3 regions of the Cellvibrio sp. BR genome follow, and region 2 is predicted to be linked to each of the others. Evidence: predicted binding sites of a transcription regulator. Region 2 holds the regulator's gene; each other region holds the start of a gene.

The links. The regulator sigma-54, encoded in region 2, starts transcription at its own class of promoters, with help from an activator protein. The targets are predictions, from matches to a motif close to TGGCACANNNNTTGCNNT.
Region 1: O59_RS05580 (flagellar brake protein) is a predicted target of sigma-54. The motif match lies at 2,991-3,008, and genes of this name have one in related genera.
Region 3: atzF (allophanate hydrolase) is a predicted target of sigma-54. The motif match lies at 1,321-1,338, and genes of this name have one in related genera.

The regions. Positions count from the first base shown of each region.
Region 1 covers NZ_JH668201.1:80,212-84,695, reverse strand. The annotation lists gene ald (alanine dehydrogenase) at 94-1,203, opposite strand; gene O59_RS21810 (hypothetical protein) at 1,268-1,870, shown strand; gene ttcA (tRNA 2-thiocytidine(32) synthetase TtcA) at 1,895-2,791, opposite strand; gene O59_RS05580 (flagellar brake protein) at 3,071-3,889, shown strand; gene O59_RS05575 (PAS domain-containing methyl-accepting chemotaxis protein) at 4,037-4,484, shown strand, end outside.
Region 2 covers NZ_JH668202.1:503,313-507,796, reverse strand. The annotation lists gene yjgA (ribosome biogenesis factor YjgA) at 1-268, opposite strand, end outside; gene O59_RS12525 (HPr family phosphocarrier protein) at 420-692, opposite strand; gene rapZ (RNase adapter RapZ) at 696-1,565, opposite strand; gene ptsN (PTS IIA-like nitrogen regulatory protein PtsN) at 1,578-2,027, opposite strand; gene hpf (ribosome hibernation-promoting factor, HPF/YfiA family) at 2,104-2,394, opposite strand; gene O59_RS12505 (RNA polymerase factor sigma-54) at 2,499-4,151, opposite strand; gene lptB (LPS export ABC transporter ATP-binding protein) at 4,319-4,484, opposite strand, start outside.
Region 3 covers NZ_JH668203.1:501,460-505,943, forward strand. The annotation lists gene O59_RS15345 (Fic family protein) at 1-1,046, opposite strand, end outside; gene atzF (allophanate hydrolase) at 1,400-3,205, shown strand; gene uca (urea carboxylase) at 3,234-4,484, shown strand, end outside.

The sequences.
Region 1 (4,484 bases), on a different contig from region 2:
ATCCTTGTCTTCGCGAGAGTATAGAACAAACTAATCACTGGCGCCTGAATCAATAAATTTATTTTTCATAAGCTAATCGCCATATTTCCAGCGTTAGAGAATGGTTTGTGGGTCGCGCCATAACATGGAAAAACTCGTTGCCACCGCTGGCTGGGTCAACTCGCCGCGATAGGTGTTGAGCGCTGCGGTAAAACCGACATCGCCTTTTAACGCCGCCACGCCCGCATCGGCCAAACGCAGAATGTAGCTGAGCGTTGCATTGGTTAAACCCAGAGTTGCGGTGCGCCCCACCGCGCTGGGAATATTGGCGACGCAGTAGTGAATCACCCCCTCTTCTACATAGGTTGGCTGTTGATGGGTGGTAGCGCGGGAGGTTTCAAAACAGCCGCCCTGATCGATAGCAACATCCACCAACACACTGCCCTTTTCCATTCGCGCAATCTGCATGCGGGTAAGCAAGCGCGGTGCACTGGCGCCGGTATTCAATACACTGCCAATCACCAGATCTGCACTGAGCGCACACTCATCGATACGCTCCTGGGTTGCATACTCACACACTACCCGGCCGCGCCATAAGTCATCCAGCTGGCGCAAGCGGGCGATGGATTTGTCCATAATACGCACCTGCGCGCCTAACCCAACCGCCATAGCGGCAGCATTTGCACCGACTACCCCGCCTCCCAGAATCAACACATTGGCAGGCGCTACGCCGGGAATACCGCCGAGTAAAACCCCCTTGCCGCCCTGCGCCATTTGTAAATGATGCGCGCCCGCTTGCACTGCAACCCGTCCGGCGATTTCAGACATAGGGGCAAGCAGCGGCAAACGCCCCTGTTGATCACTCAATGTTTCGTAGGCGAGGCAGGTGGCACCCGAGGCGAGCAAAGCCTCGGTCAGCGGCCGACTCGCCGCCAAATGTAAATAAGTGAATAGGATATGGGCAGGTCGCAGCAGTGCGTACTCTTCTGGCTGCGGTTCTTTGACTTTGACGACAAGAGTGGCTGTGGCATAAACCTCGGCGAGAGTGCCCACAATCAGTGCACCTGCCGCGCGATACTGCTCATCACTAAATCCGGCAGCGGCACCTGCCCCTGTCATGACTACTAGCCGATGACCACGGCGTACCAATTCAGCAACTCCGGCGGGGGTGAGCGCAACACGGTTTTCGCCAGATTTAATCTCTTTGGGTATACCTATTTGCATAACTACCTCCGTATTTATAAATGGGAGTATAGCTAAGGGCGCAGCAGGCAAAGTGGCTCGACTTATGCTTCAATTAGAATGTAGTAGTTTTTTGACGCCAAGTTGTGATCAGCGCAGTTTTGCCGCGCGTAGTGATGACAAAATAGGGCGTAACGAGGTAGTTATGGGCATATGTGCCAGTGATTTACAGCAATGGATTATCAAACCCTGCCTGGAAGCCTTGGGCGATTATTCCCCCTTCGCCGAGCAGTTACTGCTGGCTACGGCAGCTCAGGAATCACAACTGGGGCTGCACTGTTACAGCGAGCAATATCAAGGGCTGGGGCTCTATCGAATAACCAGAAATAAACACCGCGAGTTGTGGGACCGCTATCTCATCCAGTTTCCCGACCTCGCCTCGCGCCAGCGCGGTTTAGCAAGCCAGCAGCAGTTTTTACTCGACCCCGAACGCGAATTGGTTACCAACCTGAGTTACAGCACTGGCATAGCATGGATGATCTACCGCCGCGCCCATATCGACTGCAATAACTTCCCCGACCTGCCGACCCTCGCCCAACTTTGGGCTGCGCATTTTGATAATGGCACCGGTGCCGTAAGAAATACCGACGGGTTTATCCAGTCCTATAACAAGTTGATCACACCTTATTTACACCGTCAGGTCGCCTAATCCAGACGACCTTATTCTGCTGACCTAGCGAATATCCAACACATCCACGTATTGCACTGCATCTTCTATGCGACCAGGAGCGCTAATGGCGCAGCTGTCGTCATCTTCCTCGGCAGTGTGCTTGTTGGTTTCCAGATTGATGAAATCAAACAGGTTCAAATCAGCCAGCTGCGAGGGCTGTACATTGCGGATGGCGGTAAAAATGGTTTCGGTGCGGCCGGGGAATTGACGCTCCCACTGCACCAGCATGTCTTTAACCACCTGACGCTGCAGGTTTTCCTGCGACCCGCAGAGGTTGCAGGGAATAATCGGGAAGCCCTTCAACTCCGCAAAATGCGCAATATCCTCTTCCGAACAATAGGCCAAGGGGCGAATGACGATGTTGCGCTTATCGTCCGAAAGCAGCTTGGGTGGCATGGCTTTTAACTTGCCGCCAAAGAACATATTCAAAAACAGGGTTTCGATAATATCGTCGCGATGATGGCCCAAAGCGATTTTGGTCGCACCGATTTCATCGGCAAAACCATACAGCGTACCGCGGCGCAAACGGGAGCAAAGACCGCAGGTGGTTTTACCTTCGGGCACGACTTCTTTTACGATGCTGTAGGTGTCGCGCTCGATGATGTGATAAGGCACACCCAGCTCTGCCAAATACTGCGGCAGGATATGCTCGGGGAAACCGGGCTGCTTTTGGTCCATATTCACCGCCACTATTTCAAACGAAATGGGCGCGGTTTTTTGCAGGCTCAATAAGATATCGAGCATGGTGTAAGAGTCCTTACCGCCGGAGAGGCACACCATCACCTTATCGCCGTCTTCAATCATGCTGTAGTCAACAATGGCCGAGCCGGTCAAACGGCGCAGGCGCTTTTGCAGCTTGTTAAATTCCAGACGATCTTTGCGTTCGTGTAACTCTTTCATGGACTCAGCACTCATGGGGCATTAAAAACAGGGCGTTAAGACAGGGCTCGGCTCGCGCCGGGCAGCGGCGCGCATTGTACGGATTTTACCCGCAAGTTGAAATCAATGACCGCCCGGAGGCAAAGCTTTGCCGGTATCAATTGATTATTTTGTCGTCAACCATAAAAGCACCCCGCGCCACGACTGGCCTCCAAGCGAGTGGCACAGCGCTTGCTCTAGGCAGATAAACACCCTCGGCTGTCAAAACCAGGGGTGACTTGTTGCCGCGAGGGGTTTCGAATGTCGTTTCTCGATAAATTATTTAAAAAAGGTCAACTCAAAGGCGCTGCCGACAGTGTTCAGAGTGAAGCCGCAACCAGCACGCCAGTGCCGGACGAATATCAAGCATTGTGGGAACTCAAAAAACAACGGCAGTTGCTGGAAGTAAAAATTACCGGCACTAGCCGCAGCTACCAAAGCATGATTATGGCCATCGACCTGGAGCGCGGCCTGCTCTGGCTGGATGACCTGTTTCCGCAACAACTGATATTGGATGCGGGCGACGAGCTGTGTATTCGCCACCATCGCAACACGGAAGAACTGGTGATTCGCGCGCCGATTGTGGCGCTAGGCTCCAGCTATGGCACCTCGGGTATCGCTATCGAATTACCCAATTTTGCCTACTATCAACCGCGCCGCCGCTTTCCGCGCTACACCATTGGCCATCAATCACCTTTGTCGGTAAAAATTCGCCCAATCGGCCAGGAACCCAGCTTTGGCACCCTGCAAGACATTTCCGTGGGTGGTATGCGCCTGATGGTAGCGGGCAACCTCTTGCCTTACCTGCGCCATGGGGCGGTGATGCCGCTGTGTGAAGTCAACCTGAGTGAAGAGTTACAAATTCGCTGCCGTGCCCGGATTTGCGCTTTCCGTATGGGCCGCAGCCCTTATCGCCACACCCAGATCAGCATTGAGTTTATCGACCTGGAGGAGGACAAGCGCACGGCGCTGGGGCGATTTCTGCGCGAGCAACAATTCAATACCAGCCTGGAACTCGGCGCCCTACAACAGCATCGCCCGCAAACCAGTAGAGCCAACGGACGCGCCTACGCCGCCTGATAACAACATTTAAAACTACAGCAACGAATGCGAAACATATTCGCACTAGAGATTCGTTATTTTTGAACTAGGCTTGAATGACCGATTGTATTTATTTGAATTAAATCACATTTCGGGATTTTCATCGGCGTAACTCAGGATCTACACATGCGCAACAATGGCCACACCACCGGCAGAGAAGTACACCTTTCCAATAAGGATGAAATAGTTTCCTCGTCCAACCTGCGCGGCGATATCGAATTTTGTAACGACACCTTCTGTCGTATTTCTGGCTACAGCCACGACGAACTTATCAATCAGCCCCATAATATTTTGCGTCATCCACAAATGCCACCCGCCGCGTTTGCCATGCTCTGGGAAACGCTAAAAGCCGGCAAACCCTGGATGGGCATAGTGAAAAATCGCTGTAAAAATGGCGACCACTATTGGGTGGATGCCTACATCACCCCGCTGCGCCAAAATGGCCAAATTTATGGTTACGAGTCGGTGCGGGCCAAAGCCGAACCCCACTTGATCAAACGCGCTGAAGCCGTTTATGCACGTATCAATCAAGGCAAGGCCCCCTACTCTGCTGCTGAAAAATACTGGAGTCTTT
Region 2 (4,484 bases):
CCGCTGCTTTGATCTCCTCGTGATTGCCCTCGCGCATCAAACGGCCAATGTATTGAATCTGGCGACGACGTGCTTCTTTAGGGGGGAGTTTGCGCGCAATGTAAATTGCATCCAGCATGGTGTCGCTCAGGGGAATACTGGCGAGCTGCTTTTCGTTCATATCAATGAGACTTTCACCCAGCGCTTGCAGTGCATGCATATCGCGTTTGACCTGCGATTTGCTGAGGATGTAGTCATCGGGATTGATGTCGTCGTAGTTATAAACCATAAAAATATCTGTATTGATCGGGTGAGTAGCGGCTAGTGTGCAGATTTATCTGCCAATCGATTGCCGATAACAAGGGAAACGATGTAAAAGGTCGCGCAGCTTAGTGCACTCAAGCGGTAGTAACAACCGCTTTAGATTAACAATAGAGTATTTATTCGCCTTCTTCAAAGCGATCAGCAATGAGTGCACGGATGGCAGTCATTGCCGCCTCGGCATCATCACCTTCTGTGCTCACTTCCAGGCGGCTGCCACAGCTGGCGGCAAGAAGCATTAATGACATAACACTTTTGGCATCGGCCCACACGCCGTCGCTCACCCGCGCTTGCACATTAGCCTGAAATTGGTTGGCTAAGGTGGCAAGTTTCGCGGCAGCGCGTGCATGCAGTCCGCGTTTATTAATGATGTCGAGAGTTTCAATTGCCATGATTTAATGTTTTTTGTGTTTATTGATATCGCGATGTCGAACCTGAACATCACTAAAACTCTGGTCAAAATAGCGTTGTAGCTTTTCTGCCAGGTAAACAGACCTATGCTGGCCACCCGTACATCCCACCGCAATGGTGATGTAACTACGATTATTCGCCTGATAGCGCGGCAGCCAGCGTGCCAAATAGTGCTCGATATCGTCGTACATCTCTTTGACGGTAATCTGTTCTTCCAAAAATTCGATTACATCCTGATCTTTGCCAGTAAGCGGGCGCAGGTTAGGTTTCCAGTGGGGGTTGGGAAGGCAGCGTGCGTCAAATACCAGATCGGCGTTTACCGGAATACCATGTTTGAAGCCAAAGGATTCAAACAAAATCGCCATCGTCGATTCGCTGCGGCCTACAACACGTTCTTTTACCAAGTCGCGCAATTCGTGCAAATTTAAATGACTGGTATCTATGACCTGATCGGCACAATCGCGAATAGGTTCAAGCAGCTGCTGCTCTGCGGCGATGGATTCCTCAAGGCTGGTGTGTTTATCCGACAGCGGATGCTTGCGCCTGGTTTCGCTAAAACGTTGGATAAGTACGGCGGGTTGAGAATCCAGAAACAGGGTTTGAAATGGCAGGTGCGCTTCTTTCAGCGTACTTATCATCTGCGGGAATATATTCAGATCCTGCCAGGCGTTGCGCACATCAATGCCGATTGCAAAACGCTGTTGGTCATCTTTATGAATTTGTATTTGTGCAACCAGCGCGGGTAGCAGGCTGACTGGTAGATTGTCGATGCAGTTAAAGCCCACATCTTCAAGGACATGCAGGGCGGTACTTTTTCCTGAGCCTGAAAGCCCGCTTACAATCACGAGGTGCATGGTATTGACCTGCTAAGGCGCTATAGCGACCTGATAAAGTGCGGCATCGCTATCGGCAGCACGCAAACGCTGGCGATAGTCAGCATTATTCAGCGCCCCAGCCAGAGCGGCCAGTGTTTGTAGGTGCTCATCATGAGCATCTTCGGGCACTAACATGGCGAAGAGAATGTCCACAGGCTGGGAATCTATGGCATCAAAGTCAATCGGGTCAGCCAATGTCAGGAGTGCACCGATTGTGCCGCTGCAGTTTTCAACCCTGCAATGCGGAATGGCAATGCCGTGCCCTATACCGGTTGAGCCAAGTCGCTCGCGACCAATCAAACGGCGAAATAACTCATCGGCATCAATGCCAGGAACATCCTGTGCGATGGCGTTGGCCAGTAGTTCCAGAGCACGTTTTTTGCTGCCGCCTTCAACGGCACACAAGGTTCGGCCGGGGCTAATAAGATTTTGAATTTGCATGGTAGGAGGTGATTACCAGGAATCTCTCAATTGTTGAGGCAGTGAGCGGAGATGATCTCGCTGCCTCCAGGGTGGGTTAGCGATGACTGCGCATCTTTTCTTTGTGCTTAATTAATTGGCGATCCAGCTTATCGGCCAATGAATCAATTGCTGCGTACAGATCTTCGTGAGTGGCATCCGCAAACAAATCTTTGCCGCTGACATGGATGGTTGCTTCTGCTTTTTGAATCAACTTATCGACGGAGAGGATGACGTGAGTACTGGTAATGCGATCGTGGTGGTGGCTCAGGCGCTCAATTTTGCTGCTGACATAGTCTTTCAGCGAATCGGTAACTTCCAAATGATGACCACTGATGTTTATTTGCATAGATACTTCCTCTCGATAGAAACAAAATGGTTGTGATCAGCACAACCTAACAGCTCGTCCGTGATTTTCTTCCGAATTTCGTATTTATAACCGATTAATGATAATTAAATGGTTTTGCGCTCATTAGAGGGTGGAATATTCAGCGACTCGCGATATTTTGCAATGGTACGACGCGCTACCTGAATTCCCTGTTCCGCGAGCAGGTCGGTGATTTTGCTGTCGCTCAACGGTTTTTTGGGGTTTTCCGCACTCACCAACTTTTTAATAATTGCGCGAATCGCTGTTGAAGAGCACTCGCCGCCGCTATCGGTACTAACATGGCTGGAGAAAAAGTATTTCAGTTCGAAGATACCCTGCGGTGTGTGCATATATTTCTGCGTGGTTACCCGCGAAATAGTGGATTCATGCATCTCAACAATTTCAGCAATATCGTGCAGCACCAGCGGCTTCATAGCCTCGGGGCCGTAATCGAGAAACCCGCGTTGTTTTTCCACAATACAACTGGCTACTTTAAGCAGAGTCTCATTGCGGCTCTGTAAACTTTTCAGGAACCAGCGGGCTTCTTGCAAATTATCCTTGAGAAATGTGTTGTCGCTGCTCGAGTCCGCGCGCTTTACCATGGAGGCATAATTGGAATTGATACGCAGGCGCGGTGCAATTTCCGGGTTTAATTCAACAATCCAGCGGCCATCGCGCTTTTCAACGAACACATCCGGTACTACATATTCCGTGTCACCACTGGCAATAATATCGCCTGGGCGAGGGTTTAGGCTTTGGATCAGGGTGATGGCCTGGCTCAACTCGGCCTCTTTCAGTTTGGTGCGGCGCATTAACTGACGGTAGTCGCGACTACCCAATATAGGCAAGTAAAGTTTGGCGATTAATTTTGCCGAATCCAAAAAGGGTGTTTTGGGGTCAAACTGTTGTAACTGCACCAATAAACATTCAGATAAGTTTTGGCTGCACACACCGCAGGGATCAAACTGCTGCAGCCGGTGTTGAACTGCAACAACTTCATCCAGTTCCAGCTCTTCAAAATCGCCACGCATTCCTTCGAATATTTCTTCAATGGTAATAGACAGCATGCCGCTGGGTTCAACCGCGTCGATAATTGCCATCGCCAACACCCGGTCGCGATCTGACATGGGCGTTAAATTGAGTTGCCACATCAAATGATCATAGAGTGAGTCGGTAACAGCGCGACGGCTTTCAAAATCATTGTCTTCATTATCGTAGTTGCTGGAGCTGCCGGTTGATGAAGTTTGGTAAACATCGTCCCAGCTGGTATCTACCGGTAAATCGCTGGGAATCGAGTCGCTCCAGTCACCGCTGTCGGCGCTGAAACTATCGCCTTCACCATAGACATCGCTATCACCAAAGGATTCCCCATCGCTAAAGCTTTCACCCTCGCCAAAACTTTCAGATTCGCCGTAGCCTGGTTCGTTGAAGTTATCAGCGGTTGATGACGAGAAATTGTCGCTGGCATTGAAGTCGGCGCTATTGTCGGTGCCGGATTCTGCAGCAATTTCCTGCTGGCGGGTGTAATCAATCTTATCGTCCGCGCTGCCTTCGTAATCGCTGCCGGTAGTTGCTGAGTCAAAACCTTCCTCAACTTCCAGCATGGGATTGGATTCGAGCGCTTCCTGGATTTCCTGTTGAAGATCCAGCGTGGAGAGCTGCAAAAGACGTATCGCCTGTTGCAGTTGGGGAGTCATTGTCAGCTGTTGGCCGAGTTTAAGCTGGAGAGATTGTTTCATTGTTGTAGCAACAAACCCTTATTTAACGCGGGATGGAAAACATCTGTTAGGTGGAGTTTAGTCAGGGTTTGCGCTTCAAGCAACATACTTAAGCAAGCTTTATGCCTAGTAGCCAAATAATATTACTTGTCAAGTTGTTTGTCGGGTGGTTAAAGCGTTTGTTGAACTCACAGGCGAAAGTGTTCGCCCAGATAGACTTCGCGGACTTTGCTGTTACTCAACACTGTATCGGCATCACCTTCGGCAATAATGTGTCCTTCGCTTACGATATAGGCAGTCTCGCAGATGTCCAAGGTCTCTCGTACATTATGGTCGGTAATAAGAACGCCAATC
Region 3 (4,484 bases), on a different contig from region 2:
GCAGCAACCGCACGCATAATCACCGAACATTGATAATCAATGAAATAGGTCATATCCATCTCATCCGTTTCGGTATACAAATAGGATTTCCCGTATTGTGTAGCCGCTTCTTTTAATAGATTACTAATCGATATATAGCGGAAGGCACCATAATCTTTTTTAAACATAAACCAGTAAAACAATGCCCGCGCAACCCTGCCATTACCGTCATTAAATGGATGTTCGTATCCTATTGCAAAATGGATGCAAATCGCTTTTACCAAGGAATGAATATAGCTTTGACTTTCGATATCGTCATGATCTGTATTCACCCAATTACATAATGACTGCAAGCGCTCATCAAGCCCAGTAGCTGGTGGCGGCTGATGAACTATATTTCCATCACTATCCTCGACAACCACATTATCCGTCAGGCGAAAAATTCCCGGTGTGTATTTCCCGTCATCTATACCGCCAACGCCAATTGCATGAAGCTCTTTTATTAAATCAGCCGTGAGCGGAAGCAGTCGTTTATCCCATACAAAATGCATCATTTTAAAATTGCCAATAATCATGCGCTCATCCATGCTGCGCGGCTCACGCTTACGCTTGATCATCTCTTTCGCAACCAAGGTCGTTGTAGCCGCGCCTTCTAGCTGGCTGCTACTTATCGCCTCGTCTTCAATCAGATCCTCTAGCATGTAAGCGATATTCAGCCCTTCGCCTACTTTTTTGTTAGCCCACTCTAATGCGGCGCTAGTAGTGGACTGATCGACGATTGTCGCAGTCTTCTGCATTAAATTAGTGGTTATATAGGTGCCCTTGCGCTTAGGGTCGACCTGACCGAATAATGACTGTTTTGCATGGGCGCGCGCTTCTTTGGTAAAAAACCAAGCAATATCAACAGATAGATCTTTTGGTACACGATGACGAAATTCATCGTAAGGTAAATACCGCCCTCGCGCATCAACAGGAGCAGCAAAAGGAATGTACGGAGGCAACTGGTCAGAAGAGAGGCTTGCCCATGGGTTCGCTAGCTCGGCTTTGACTGGAGGACGCTTAATCATCTCAATTCATCTCAAAAACCAACAATATTGAGATAAACTATAGTTTAGTCAGCTTGATATCTCAATATTTATAAAATTTGAGATATAGAAAGAAGGCTAAATCGCACCAATTTAGCCCCCCAACAAAAATCCCACGCACAACTTAAGCGCATAAAACCCTTCGTAAAAACCGCCTCAAAGCGCCCCATTCCATCCCCTTATAAAATTCATAACCAATTGAATAAAAAGACTTTTATTATTTTTAAATAGTAAATTTAGGACGCCGATTTTAGGCTGGCACAGTTTCTGCAAAACCAACTGAAAAGCAATCTTGTATCCAAGATTGTATTTCAGATTTGAACGCAGGAACCATAATGACGCTGTTGCAAAATAACGAGACCACTGGCTGGACAATTACTGAATGGCTCAACGCCTATCGCAGCGAAGGTTTGCAGGCGCGCGATGCGCTGCTGAACCTTCGTGCACAACTCAAAGCCGATGACGCTGCCTGGATTTACATTGTTTCGGCCGCAGAGATTGAGGCACAGCTTAATGCGCTGGCGAGTCTTGATGATGCAACCAGCCTCCCGCTCTACGGTATCCCCTTCGCGGTTAAAGACAATATTGATGTTGCGGGCATGCCCACCACCGCAGCCTGCCCGGCGTTTACCTATATCGCCGAAGCCGATGCCACCTCTGTTGCACGCTTGAAACAAGCGGGGGCGATTGTGCTGGGCAAAACCAATCTGGATCAATTTGCGACGGGTTTGGTAGGCACGCGCTCACCTTATGGCGCCGTACCTAATTCATTTAATGCAGATTATGTGTCCGGCGGTTCCAGCTCCGGCTCAGCCACTACTGTTGCGCGCGGATTAGTACCTTTTAGTTTGGGCACCGATACCGCAGGCTCCGGCCGTGTGCCAGCGGGCTTTAACAATATCGTGGGCTTAAAACCAACCAAAGGGCGCTTCAGTACCAGCGGTGTTGTGCCCGCCTGTCGCAGTTTAGATTGCGTTTCGATTTTTTCACTCACCGTGGACGATGCAGAAACTGTTGCCAAGGTGATGGAAGGGTTTGACGCAACCGATGGTTATTCGCGCATTAACCACAGCACACCCATTTATTTTTCCGCCAAACCGCGTTTTGGTATTCCCGCATCACCCAATTGGTTTGGCGATACGCACGCCGAAGCGGCGTGGCTGGAAACACTGGAAAATATTTCAGCGCTGGGTGCGGAATTAATCACCATCGATTTCACGCCCATGTTCAACCTCGCGCAATTATTGTATGGCGGCCCCTGGGTTGCTGAGCGTCACGCCGCGATTAAGGATTTTATGCAAGACCACGCCGCCGATATGAATGATGTGGTGCGTGGCATTATTGAAAAAGCGGTGAATTTTTCTGCAACCGAAGCGTACCGCGCTGAATATCAACGCGCTGACCTTGCACGTGAAATTCAAAATTTAATGAACGGTGTGGATGCGCTGCTAGTGCCAACATCGCCACGCCACCCAACACTCAATGAGGTAGCGGCTGACCCAGTAACGGTTAACAGCCAACTTGGTACCTACACCAATTTTGTGAATCTCGCTGACTGTTCTGCTCTCGCATTACCTGCAACGCTGCGTGCCGATGGTTTGCCCTTTGGCCTCACCTTAATTGCACCTGCATGGCAAGACGCCGCCCTCGCCGCTTTCGGAAAAAAATGGCACAGCAGTGTGAATTTAAAACTCGGCGCGACACAACAACCAACACCTGCACCACAAACAAACACCAATCCACCTGCTGGTTATGTGCGCCTCGCCGTTGTGGGCGCGCACCTCACCGGCATGCCACTCAATGTGCAATTGCAAGAACGCAAAGCACTGTTTGTTGAAAGCACTTACACCGCCAGCAATTACCGTTTATTCGCGCTGCCCAATACCACACCGCCCAAACCTGGATTAATTCGCACTGAATCAACCGGTGCAGAAATTATTGTGGAGCTGTGGGATGTACCGCTACAGCACTTCGGCAGTTTTGTTGCACTGATTCCCGCACCACTCGGTATAGGCACATTGAGTTTGCACGATGGCCGTGAAGTAAAAGGTTTCATTTGTGAAGGCGCCGCCGTAAATGGCGCAACGGATATTACGCATTTGGGTGGATGGCGGGCTTATATCAAGTCGCTGCAGAAATAAAAAACAGAATTAACGCCGGAGAAGAATCATGTTGAAGACCGTACTTATCGCTAACCGTGGAGAAATCGCGGTACGCATTGCCAAAACGCTGAAAAAAATGGGCATCGAATCGGTTGCTGTTTATTCCGATGCAGACCGCAACTCCGCGCACGTCACTGCCTGCGATAAAGCGATATGCCTTGGTGGTAATACGGCGGCAGAAAGTTATTTAAAATCCGATTTAATTCTCGCTGCCGCTAAAGCAAGCGGTGCCCAGGCGATTATTCCCGGTTATGGTTTTCTCTCTGAGAATGCAAAATTTTGTGAGCAGTGCGAAGCCGAAGGCATTGCATTTTGCGGCCCTACTCCCGCACAAATTCGCGAATTTGGTTTGAAGCACACCTCGCGTGAAATTGCTGAAAAAGCCGGTGTACCTCTCACTCCCGGAACCGGTTTATTGGACTCGATTGACGAAGCGGTTGCATCTGCTGCACAACTTGGTTATCCGGTGATGTTAAAAAGCACCGCCGGTGGTGGTGGTATCGGTTTAACGCGCTGCAATAACGAAGCTGAATTAGTCGCCGCCTATGAAAGCGTAAAACGCTTGGGGCAAAACTTTTTTAGCGATAGCGGAGTATTCCTCGAACGCTTCGTGGATAACGCCCGTCACGTAGAAGTGCAAATTTTTGGTGATGGTAACGGCAATGTACTTGCACTGGGCGAGCGCGATTGCTCATTGCAACGCCGCAACCAAAAAGTGGTTGAAGAAACTCCTGCACCCAATTTACCTGCTGCCACGCGCGATAAATTATTGGCCGCGTCCAAAAGCTTGGGCGAGGCTGTTAACTACCGCTCTGCAGGTACCATTGAATATATTTACGACGCGGCGCGCGATGCGTTTTACTTTTTGGAAGTAAACACTCGCCTGCAAGTTGAACACCCAATTACTGAAGCTTGTACCGGTGTCGATTTGGTTGAGTGGATGATCCTCACCGCTGCCGGTACTCCGCCAAAACTGGATATCGAAATTAATCCGAAAGGCGCCGCTATTGAAGTGCGCTTGTACGCAGAAGATCCGGTGCGCGATTTCCAACCCTCACCCGGTGTGTTAACGGATGTGGTGTTTTCTGAATCGGCACGTATCGATACCTGGGTTTCAACCGGCACCGAAGTATCGCCCTATTACGATCCGATGATCGCCAAAATTATTGTGTACGGTAAAGATCGCGCCGATGCGATCAGCAAAATGAAAACCGCACTTAATGAAACTCGCGCCGCAGGTATTGCCACCAATTTGGAT